3 regions of the Pseudomonas sp. XK-1 genome follow, and region 2 is predicted to be linked to each of the others. Evidence: riboswitches for the same ligand, from Rfam matches in the RefSeq annotation. Region 2 holds a riboswitch; each other region holds the start of a gene.

The links. Region 2 has a riboswitch for cobalamin ahead of WMW70_RS14145 (TonB-dependent receptor domain-containing protein). Riboswitches for the same ligand answer to the same signal wherever they lie in the genome.
Region 1: another riboswitch for cobalamin. It lies ahead of btuB (TonB-dependent vitamin B12 receptor); the one in region 2 lies ahead of WMW70_RS14145 (TonB-dependent receptor domain-containing protein).
Region 3: another riboswitch for cobalamin. It lies ahead of WMW70_RS11165 (CbtB domain-containing protein); the one in region 2 lies ahead of WMW70_RS14145 (TonB-dependent receptor domain-containing protein).

What each region holds. Positions count from the first base shown of each region.
Region 1 covers NZ_JBBPES010000004.1:68,552-71,822, forward strand. The annotation lists gene btuB (TonB-dependent vitamin B12 receptor) at 1-1,537, opposite strand, end outside; cobalamin riboswitch at 1,658-2,058, opposite strand; gene WMW70_RS11300 (LTA synthase family protein) at 2,132-3,271, opposite strand, start outside.
Region 2 covers NZ_JBBPES010000005.1:69,586-72,856, forward strand. The annotation lists gene WMW70_RS14145 (TonB-dependent receptor domain-containing protein) at 1-1,397, opposite strand, end outside; cobalamin riboswitch at 1,500-1,714, opposite strand; gene dxs (1-deoxy-D-xylulose-5-phosphate synthase) at 1,779-3,271, opposite strand, start outside.
Region 3 covers NZ_JBBPES010000004.1:43,661-46,931, forward strand. The annotation lists gene WMW70_RS11155 (ABC transporter substrate-binding protein) at 1-573, opposite strand, end outside; gene cobO (cob(I)yrinic acid a,c-diamide adenosyltransferase) at 573-1,181, opposite strand; cobalamin riboswitch at 1,367-1,581, opposite strand; cobalamin riboswitch at 1,643-1,866, shown strand; gene WMW70_RS11165 (CbtB domain-containing protein) at 1,984-2,169, shown strand; gene WMW70_RS11170 (CbtA family protein) at 2,181-2,870, shown strand; gene WMW70_RS11175 (hypothetical protein) at 2,919-3,230, opposite strand; gene WMW70_RS11180 (spermidine synthase) at 3,237-3,271, opposite strand, start outside.

The DNA.
Region 1 (3,271 bases), on a different contig from region 2:
CTGAGCGATTCTCGGCGTCCATCAGCGTGTAGTTGGCGTTCCATTGCCAGCCGAACAGCTCGCTGCCGACCAGCAGTTCGAGGCCGCGAATACGCGCCTGGTCGACGCCCTGGGCCTGGCTGATGCCGTTGACCCGCACCGTCGCGATCAGATTATCGATCTCCGTGCGATAGGCGTTCACCGCCCAGTGGCCCCAAGCGTGCCGCCCGGCCAGACCGAGCTCCAGACTTTGCGACTCTTCGGCCTGCAAGTCCGGGTTACCGAAGCCGGGGTAATACAGTTGGTTGAAGGTTGGTGCCTTGAATGCCGTGCCGTAGCTGGCGGTCAGCCGCAAAGCCTCACTCAGGGCATAGCCCCAGGCGATATTGCCGGTGTCGTGGCGACCGAACTGTTCGTTGTCGTCTTGGCGCAGGGACAGCTGCCAGTCCTGCGCCCCGTGCTGACCAAGGTACTGGACGAAAGCGCCCTGGTTGTCGCGACTTTCCAGGGCATAGGCGACAGTGCCGTTGACCTCGTCACGCTGATAATCGGCTCCCAGGATCAGGCTGTGGCCGTCGGCCAGGTTCAGATCGTTCTGCCAGCTGAGGCTGTCGCGGCGGCTGTCGAAGCGCGAGTTGAACGCATCGTCCTGATAATGATCGGCCTTGTCTTCGCTGCGCCCGGCCTGCAGGGTCACCTGCCAGGGCTCCAGCGGGGCAAAACGCGCCCGCCCACCGACGACACTCTGCACACCGTCGGAGTTGGCGGAAAAGCCACTGGTGCGTTTGCTGTTGACCTGGTCGTAGTCGCTGTGGGACTTGCTGCGCAGCAGGTTGCCGTCGAGCTCCAGGCCATTGTCGAAGCGATAGCCGCCGCTCAGCGTCCCGGATAGGCTGCGAAAGCCGTCGGCATCGTTTTCATAACCGCTGGCACCGATCTGCTTGACGTTGATGCCGTCAGTATCCAGGCCGCTGAGGCCGAGGCTGTACCAGCCCTGCTGACCGCCGCCGGTCACGCCGGCGCTGCCGCTGTAACTGTCATGGGTGCCGTAGCCGGCGGAGAAGAACGGCTTGGCCCCCTCGCCGTCGCCCTTGCGGGTGAAGATCTGGATAACCCCGCCGATGGCTTCCGAGCCATACAGGCTGGAGCGCGGCCCGCGCACCACCTCGACCCGCTCGATCAGCTCCAGCGGCAGGTCCTGCAGGGCCGCGCCGCCGGAGGACACCGAACCGACCCGCAGGCCGTCGATCAGCACCAGTACATGGTTGGCGTTGCTGCCGCGCATATACAGGGCGGTGTTCTTGCCCGGGCCGCCGTTGTTGCTGAAGGACACCCCCGGCACTTTCTGCAACAGCTCGGGCAGGGACGCCGCCTGGCTCTGCTCGATCTGCGCGCGGTCGAATACCGTGACCGCCGCCAGACTCTCCTGGACGGTTTGCGCGGTACGGGTGGCGGTTACCAGTTGATCTTGCAACTCGGTGGGACTGGCGGCATGGGCCAGGGGATAACAACCCATAGCGCACAGCAGCGCCATCGGCTTCAACAGGGACTTACTCATCGCGTCGTATGCTCCGTCGCACTCACCCGGGCGACCAAGGCTGGGAAAGGCACACGGAGAACGAAGACGCACAAGCGCCGCAGAGGCGACAGCCCATACGCCAGACAACGCCCTCCGCGATGCCATGGACTGCAGCAGGCCGGTCTCCGGGCTTACGAGCGGCGAACTGAGGACTCAGATCGCGACCAGACACACCTTCCCATGCAAGGAGCCTGTCGGGCTTGACCGTTCGTAGCGAGGGAAAGTCCGGTTCGAGTGAGTTTTGTTGATCTTTCGAGGCGAATAGCTAGCTATTTAACGAGAAAGAGCGACAAAAATGGCCGAATCCGGCTTTTCCGCAGCAGAACAGTGTTAAGTCCGACAGGCTCCTGAAGCACAGTGGTTGAAAAAGCGCTGGTTTGACTCGTCTACCGTTGCGGGGGCAGCGTCGGAATTGCTGGCGTGAAGCGCAGCGCACCGACTTCCCTGTTTCACCCCTCGCACGCCGAAACGTGGGGGGCACCTATTGCAAGCCGCGCAGGGTAGAGGCTTGGCGCGCCCAGGTCAAACCGCGCAGCCCATCCAGCGCAGCGCGGAACCTGGGTGGGCGCTGCCTTATTTGCGCACGTTCTGATAGAGCATCAGGCGCGAGGTTTCGTGCAGGCCACGGGTCAGCGCCAGCAGGCGCTGGTATTCGGCGGGATGTTGCGCAGCGACGTTGTCCAGCGGCGTCAGGGACGCCAGATCGTGCAGCGACGGCTTACTGCCGTCATGCTGCATCTGCAGGAGGAAATTGCGGGTTACCCCGCCTATCAGCGGGAAGCTGCCCTCGCGCAGCACCAGGGGCACCATCCGCTCGCCTTCCGTGGCCGGCTGCTGGATATCGCGGCCCATGGCACCGTTGCGAAAGCTCATGCCGGTCATGCCCAGTACCGTGGGCAACAGGTCGACCAGGCCCACGGCTTCCTCGACCCGCCGCGGCTCGAGCAGCTTGGGGGCATGGATCAGCAGGGGTACCTGATTGCCGTCCAGGCCCAGTTTGACCAGCGCCGGCGGCATATGCGGCACCTGGCTGATACGGGTGTTGTGGTCACCAAACATGACGAAGATGGTGTTGTCATACCAGCCGCTGGCCTGGGCGATTTCCATCAGGCGACCAATATTGAAGTCCAACAGGCGTACCGCGTTGTACTGCGCCACGCTGCGCGAACCGGCGCTCTGGGCCTGTTCCAAGGATATCTCATGCACCTCGAAGCCGTCGTTATCCTTGGGAATGGTAAAGGGGCGATGGTTGCCGGCGGTCTGGATATAGGCGAAGAAGGGCTTGTCCTTGGGCAGGTCGCGCAGCAGGCGGTCGCTTTCCTTGAACAGATCGAGGTCGGAGATGCCCCAGACATCGGCCAGCGGCGAGTTCCAGTGGCGCTCGTCGTAGAGCCGAACGCCATCGATGCTCTGGCGGATCAGCGCATTCATATTGGCCCAGCCGGAGTTGCCGCCGATCATGTAGAGCTTTTCGTAGCGCTGCAGCGCATTGACCAGGCTGTGCTGGCGGGTGATCAGCGGATTGCGCGTCGAGGTTTCATGCCGCGAAACGTCGGGCACGCCGGAAATGCTCGCCCATACGGTTTTGGCCGTGCCGGTCACCGGCACATAGAAATTCTCGAAGAACCAGCTCTGCTTGGCCAGGCGATCGATATTCGGCGTGGGATTGAGCGGATTGCCATAGGCCCCCACCGCCGTGGTGCCGAGGGACTC
Region 2 (3,271 bases):
AGCGACAGTTCCAGTGCGCCGGTTTCGCTGTAGCGGCTGCGCCATTGGGCTTCGTAGCTTTTGGACGTTTCCGGCTCTAGGTCCGGGTTGGCACTCGGGAAGCAAAAGCCGCTGAAGCAGAAATCCGGGTAGTACAGGTCGTTGAAGGTCGGTGCGCGGAAGCCTTCGCTGTAGGACAGGATCAGATCATTGGCGGCGTTGAACGGTACGGTCAGCGCGGCGTTCCAGCTGTTCTCACTGCCGAACTGCTGGTTCTTGTCATGGCGCAGGCCCAGTTCGGTCGAGAAATCTTCGGCGCTGTAGCGGTGCTGAATAAATGCCGCCTGGTTCCAGCGCGAGTCCTCAGTAAAGGTCTCGCTACCCGTCACTCGATCTTCATACCAATCGGCACCCAGCAGCACCTGGTGGCGCTCGTTGAGCGCCACGGTATTCACCCAGTTGATCGAGTCACGGTAGGTGTTGAAACTGTAGAACGCGTCGGCGCTGGCTTGTGGCTGATCGTTGCCGGTGTCGCGCTTGTCCTCGCTGTGACCGATTTCCAGGCGACTGTTCCAGGCTTCGCTGAGGTTGGCGTCGATGTAGCTGGACAGGCTGCTGAGCTGGAAGTCCGTCGTAGGCAGGGAGGTGCTGAAGATGTCCTCGAACTCGGCCTGGCCACGCTGGTCGAGGGCACTGAAGCCTATCTTCAGGTCGTCATCGAATTGGTGCGATACATTCAGGCTCAGCGACTGATTGCGGTAGGCATCATCATCGCCATTGGCCCCGAAGTTGTCGCGGGTGGCGTCGATGCCCTGGGTTTCATCGAGTGCTGCACCCAGGTTGAAGCGGGTTTGCCCGTCACCGCCGGACAAGCCAAGGCTGCGCTCGAAGGTCTGGTTGCTGCCGGCACCAAGGCGAACATAGGGCTTGAGTCCGGCACCACTGCCTTGGCGGGTGAAAATCTGCACAACCCCGCCGATGGCATCCGAACCATAGAGCGCCGAGCGCGCGCCACGCACCACTTCGACCCGCTCGATCTGTTCCGGGCTGAGAAACTCCAGGCTGCTGGTGCCACTGGAGGCAGCGGAAATACGTTGGCCGTCTACCATTACCAGGGATTGCGCGGTCGAGGTGCCGCGCATAAACAGGCCTGTCTGGCTGCCCGCGCCGCCGGTACGGCTGACGCTGACGCCGGGGACGCGTTCGAGTAGTTCCGCCACGCTGCGCACTTGCAGGCGCTCGATGTCCTTGCGGGTAAACACCGTGGTTGCAGCAGTCGCCTGCTGAACCGGTTCGGCGTGCCGCCCGGAGGTCACGATCAGCGGCTGCAACTCGAGTGAGTCGACAGGGCTGGATTGATCAGCATGGGCAGCCAGCGGCAGCAGCGCCACAGCCAGAGCAAGACGGGACAATTTCATTGGAGAATCCTCAAAAGACAGAAAAACTTTCGAGGAGGGCAGGGACAAGCACCGGGCAAGGAGGCGATAGCCAGCGCTTGACGGTGATGCCCTCCGCAACACCAGTCACTTTATGCCGAGGCAGGTCTCCGGGCTGCCGACTGCCTTTCCCACCTTCCCAGGCGCACCCAGTGGTTTTTGAGAAAGGCTGCGCTTGCGCGCTGTCGGTTACCGTTGCGGGGGCAGCGCAGGCCTTGCGGCTGTCGAGTCGACAGCGGCGCACCTGCTTCCCTTTTCACGCTGCTGGTTTGGCAGCGACCTCGGACAGATAAAACGTCGCGCACCTTAAGGCGCTGCGAGTAGAAGCACAAGCCGCTCGCCTTAGCGGGCGGCGCGCCTAGATTATTGGGGCGTTTCCAGCTGCGCCAGGCGTTGGCGTACTGCCGCCTCGATGCCGGCAGCATCCAGGCCGCACTCGGCGAGCATCTGGCTCGGCTTGGCGTGCTCGACGTAATAGTCCGGCAGGCCCAGGTGCAGCAGCGGCTTGAGGATATTCTCGCGGGCGAGAAACTCGCCGACCGCACTACCGGCACCGCCCATGATGCTGTTCTCTTCGATCGTCACCAGCAATTCGTGGCTGGCCGCCAGCTGGCGCACCAGAGCCTCGTCCAGGGGTTTGACAAAGCGCATATCGACCACTGTGGCGTCGAGTGTTTCGCCGACCTTGAGTGCTTCACTCAGCTGCACGCCGAACACCAGCAGGGCGATCTGCTGGCCTTGGCGACGGACGACGCCCTTGCCGATTTCCAGTGGCTCCAGACCCGCTTCGATGGCGGCATTGGGGCCGCTGCCGCGTGGGTAGCGCACCGCCGCCGGGCCATCGAACAGGTGGCCGGTGCTGAGCATGCGGCGCAGTTCGTTCTCATCGCTGGGTGTCATCACCAGCATGCCGGGGATGCAGCGCAGGTAGGACAGGTCAAAACTGCCGGCATGGGTCGGGCCGTCTTCGCCGACCAGACCGGCGCGGTCGATGGCGAACAGCACGTCAAGGTGCTGCACGGCCACGTCGTGGATCAGTTGGTCGTAGGCGCGCTGGAGGAATGTCGAATAGATTGCCACTACCGGCTTGGTGCCGTCGCAGGCCATGCCCGCGGCCAGGGTTACCGCATGCTGTTCGGCGATGGCCACGTCGAAATAGCGCTCGGGGTATTGCTCGCTAAAGGCCACCAGGTCGGAGCCCTCCTTCATCGCCGGGGTGATGCCGACCAGGCGCGGGTCCTGCGCGGCCATATCGCACAGCCATTGGCCGAAGACGCCGGAGTACTTGGGCCCGCTCGCCGGCTTCGGGGTGGCGTCGGGCTTGACCGGCTCCAGCTTGGTGATGGCGTGGTAGCCGATGGGGTCGGCTTCGGCCGGGGCGAAGCCCTTGCCCTTCTTGGTCACCACGTGGAGGAACTGCGGGCCGTCGAGGTCGCGCATATTGCGCAGGGTGGCGAGCAGGGTCGGCAGATCGTGGCCGTCGATCGGGCCGACATAGTTCCAGCCCAGCTCCTCGAACAGGGTGCCGGGCACCAGCATACCCTTGGCGTGCTCCTCGACCTTGCGCGCGATCTCCCAGGCACCGGGCAGGCTCGAGAGGATCTTCTTGCTGCCCTCGCGCATGCTGGCGTAGGTGCGGCTGGAGATGATCTTGGCCAGGTAGTTGGACAGCCCGCCGACGTTCTTGGAGATCGACATGTCGTTGTCGTTGAGGATCACCAGCATATTGGCGTTGACGTCGCTGGCGTGGTTGAGCGCCTCGAAGGCCATGCCGGCGGTCAGCGCGCCGTCGCCGATCACCGCCACCGCCTTGCGCCGCGAGCCTTGCAGGCGCGCGGCGATGGCCATGCCCAAAG
Region 3 (3,271 bases), on a different contig from region 2:
GAGACTGGCCAGGTGATTGCGCAGGCCCACAGCCTGGAACACCGTATCAACATAGGTGTTGGCCCCGGCGCTGCCGCCGTTGGCGCGCAAATAGAGGGCGCTGAGCGACCGCGGGCGCTGCTGCAAACGTGCCAGACGCGCCTGCACATCGGCGACCAGTGCGCTGCCCGCGGCCTCGCGGCCGATCTGCCCGGCGACCCAGGTGGTGCTGTCGAATATCTGCGGCCAGGTAGTCGGGTAAGGCACCACCACCGTTCTGATGCCATGGCGGCTCAACAGCGCGGTCTGGTTATGCGTCTGCCAGCGCCGCGAGGCGAGGACGATATCCGGGTGCAAGGCGATGATCTCTTCCGCCGTGGCGTCGTTCGCCGGGAATTCCCGGGCCCGTTCGGCCATCGAGGAAACCCGCGGGTCCTGGCTCTTGCGCGACACCGAAAGCAGCTGCGCGGGCGCGGCGAGGCTCAACGCCAGCATATCGGCGCAGAGATTGGTCGAGACCAGGGTCGGCAACGCCGCGGCCCCGGCCAGTGGGGCGCACAGCATCGACAGCAGCAGAGCGCAGGCGCGGCGCATCAGAAGTCGATACCAGCCTGGGCTTTGACGCCGGCGTTGTAGGCGTGCTTGACGTCGCGGATCTCGCTGACCGTATCGGCCAGTTCGATCAGTTCGGGCTTGGCCGCGCGGCCAGTGACGATCACGCTCTGGCCGGCCGGGCGGGCGCGAATCGCCTCGATCACCATGGCCGCATCCAGGTAGTTGTACTTGAGCATGTAGGTCAGCTCGTCGAGCAGCACCAGGTTCAGGCTGGGGTCGGCGAGCATGCGTGCGGCGTGCACCCAGGCCTCGTCCGCGGCAGCCTTGTCGGCGTCCCAATTCTGCGTGTCCCAGGTAAAACCGGTGGCCATCGCGTGATAAGCGACTTGCACGGCATTCTGGCGCAGGTAGGTGACCTCGCCGGAGGCCTGGGTGCCCTTGATAAATTGCACCACGCCGACCTGATGGCCGTAGCCCAGGGCGCGGTACAGGGTGCCGAAGGCCGAGGTGGTCTTGCCCTTGCCGTTGCCGGTAATCAGCACGACTATGCCGCGCTCTTCCTGGGCCCTTTCGATACCCGCATCGACCACAGCTTTCTTGCGTTGCATGCGCTCGGCATGGCGCTGTTTTTTCTCATCATCGATCATGAGTCACACTCCCGCCCGAGCCGAACACGGCCATGGCAAATTCCTCGCGCAAGCGCGACGCTTTAGTGCAACCACGGGAGCAGGCGCGACGCACAGGCATCGAACCCTTGATGACGACTACTGAGGGAAACCGCCCGAAACGCGGGCGTGCAACAGCACCGGCAACCACCCACACCCCGGGGTACGCACCTTGTTTCGATCAGGCCGGTCTTCTGGCTCACCTTCATTCGAAGTCCGCGCCTTCCCGGGCGGTGGCCCAGTGGCGTGTGGCGGCTTCGTCAGGTTTACAGCAGCGGGGGCTGCGCCGGAATGCTCGAGGAATTACCTCAGAGGTCACCGGACTTCCCGTTTCAGCCCGTGGCGCGATTGCGCACGGGGCACCTGTTCGTTGGCCGGCAGGGTAGCGCAGTCGACCCCTCCCGGCAATTCGCTGCGGTTGACGGAGCTAGCGCTTCATGGTCAGCTTGCGGCCTGTTTCAGGTGTCTCGCGCCAGCGTGTGCGAGGTGAAACGGGAAGCCGGTGGGTTCGATCCGCAAGGTCGAACGAGTCCGGCGCTGCCCCCGCAACGGTAAGCGTACTTGGGTCGATTTCGCCACTGTGCCTCAGGCATGGGAAGGCCGACCCGCTGACTGTCGACCGACAGTAGTCGCAAGCCCGGAGACCGGCCTGAAACCTGTTTGGCAACCTGCGGTGGGCGGGGCGCGCCGAAATCGGGTTGGTTCCGCTGTCCGCGCTCGCCCCGCTTTTGTGCTGCTTCCCTTCCTCGCATGGCCGTTTTTCGACTCCCAGGAAGGTTCATATATGTCCACCCGCACGCTGTCCGCCAGCCCCGCGCTCGCCCTGCCCCTGTCCCAACGCCTGACTCTCGCCCTCGGCAGTTGCCTGCTCGGTGCCGCGCTGATCTTCTGCGCTGGCTTCGCGCCCATGGAAGTGCTGCATAACGCCGCCCACGACGCCCGCCACAGCGCCGCCTTCCCCTGCCACTGAGGCTTTTCGACATGCTTAAACGAATCGCCCAGACCGCAGGTTTTGCGGGGCTGCTGGCCGCGCTATTACTGACCCTGATGCAGAGCCTGTGGGTCACGCCGTTGATTCTCGAGGCGGAAACCTATGAAAGCGCCGCGCCGGTGGCCGCACACAGCCATGCCGCCAATACAGCCCATGATCATCATGATGCCGACGCCTGGGCACCGCAGGACGGCGCACAGCGCACCCTGTTTACCGGGCTGAGCAATCTGGTGGTGGCAGTCGGCTTCGCCCTGATGCTGGCGGGGCTGTACAGCCTGCGCACTCCGGGTCGTATCTGGCAGGGGCTGTTATGGGGGCTGGCCGGTTTTGCCATCTTCAGCCTGGCACCGGCCATCGGCCTGCCGCCGGAACTGCCGGGCACCGCCGCGGCCGACCTGACGCTGCGTCAGTACTGGTGGGTCGGCACGGCCGCCAGCACCGCCGCAGGTTTGGCCTTGCTGGCGTTTGCCGGGCAGTGGTGGCTGCGACTCCTCGGCCTGCTCCTGCTGCCACTGCCCTATCTGGTCGGCGCGCCGCAGCCTGAGGTGCATCAAAGCCTGGTTCCGACAGCCCTGAGCCAGCACTTTATCGTCACCTCGCTACTGGTCAACGCATTGTTCTGGGCCGCCCTCGGCCTGATCAGCGCCTGGCTCTTTACCCGCGGACAGCGGGTGAACTGAGTAGTGTTTGTAGGGTGGACATGCCAACAGCTTGTCCACCCTTGAGGCTCAGGGCACAACGGCCAAGCGCCGCAGACCATAACGGCTCGCGTCGACCTTGCCGTGGTTGTCGACAATGGCGATCTCCGCACCCAGCTCACGCAGGCGCGTATTGATATCGCTGGCGTACAGCTGCTTGAGCCAGCGCCGGTAAGCCATGCCCTGCCCCGCCTCCAGATAACCATGCAGTTCGGGCAGGCCGAACGTCCAACCGCCCGCTTCGCAGGCAAAACCCTGGGCGCGCAGCTGTTCGAGCGTCTGCGCGTCGCCGCGCAGCACCGCTTCGCAACAATCGAGAAACCTCTGCCACGGATCGTTCATGGCGGATTACTTGAGCTTCTCGGCGATCCAGATGGTGTGCC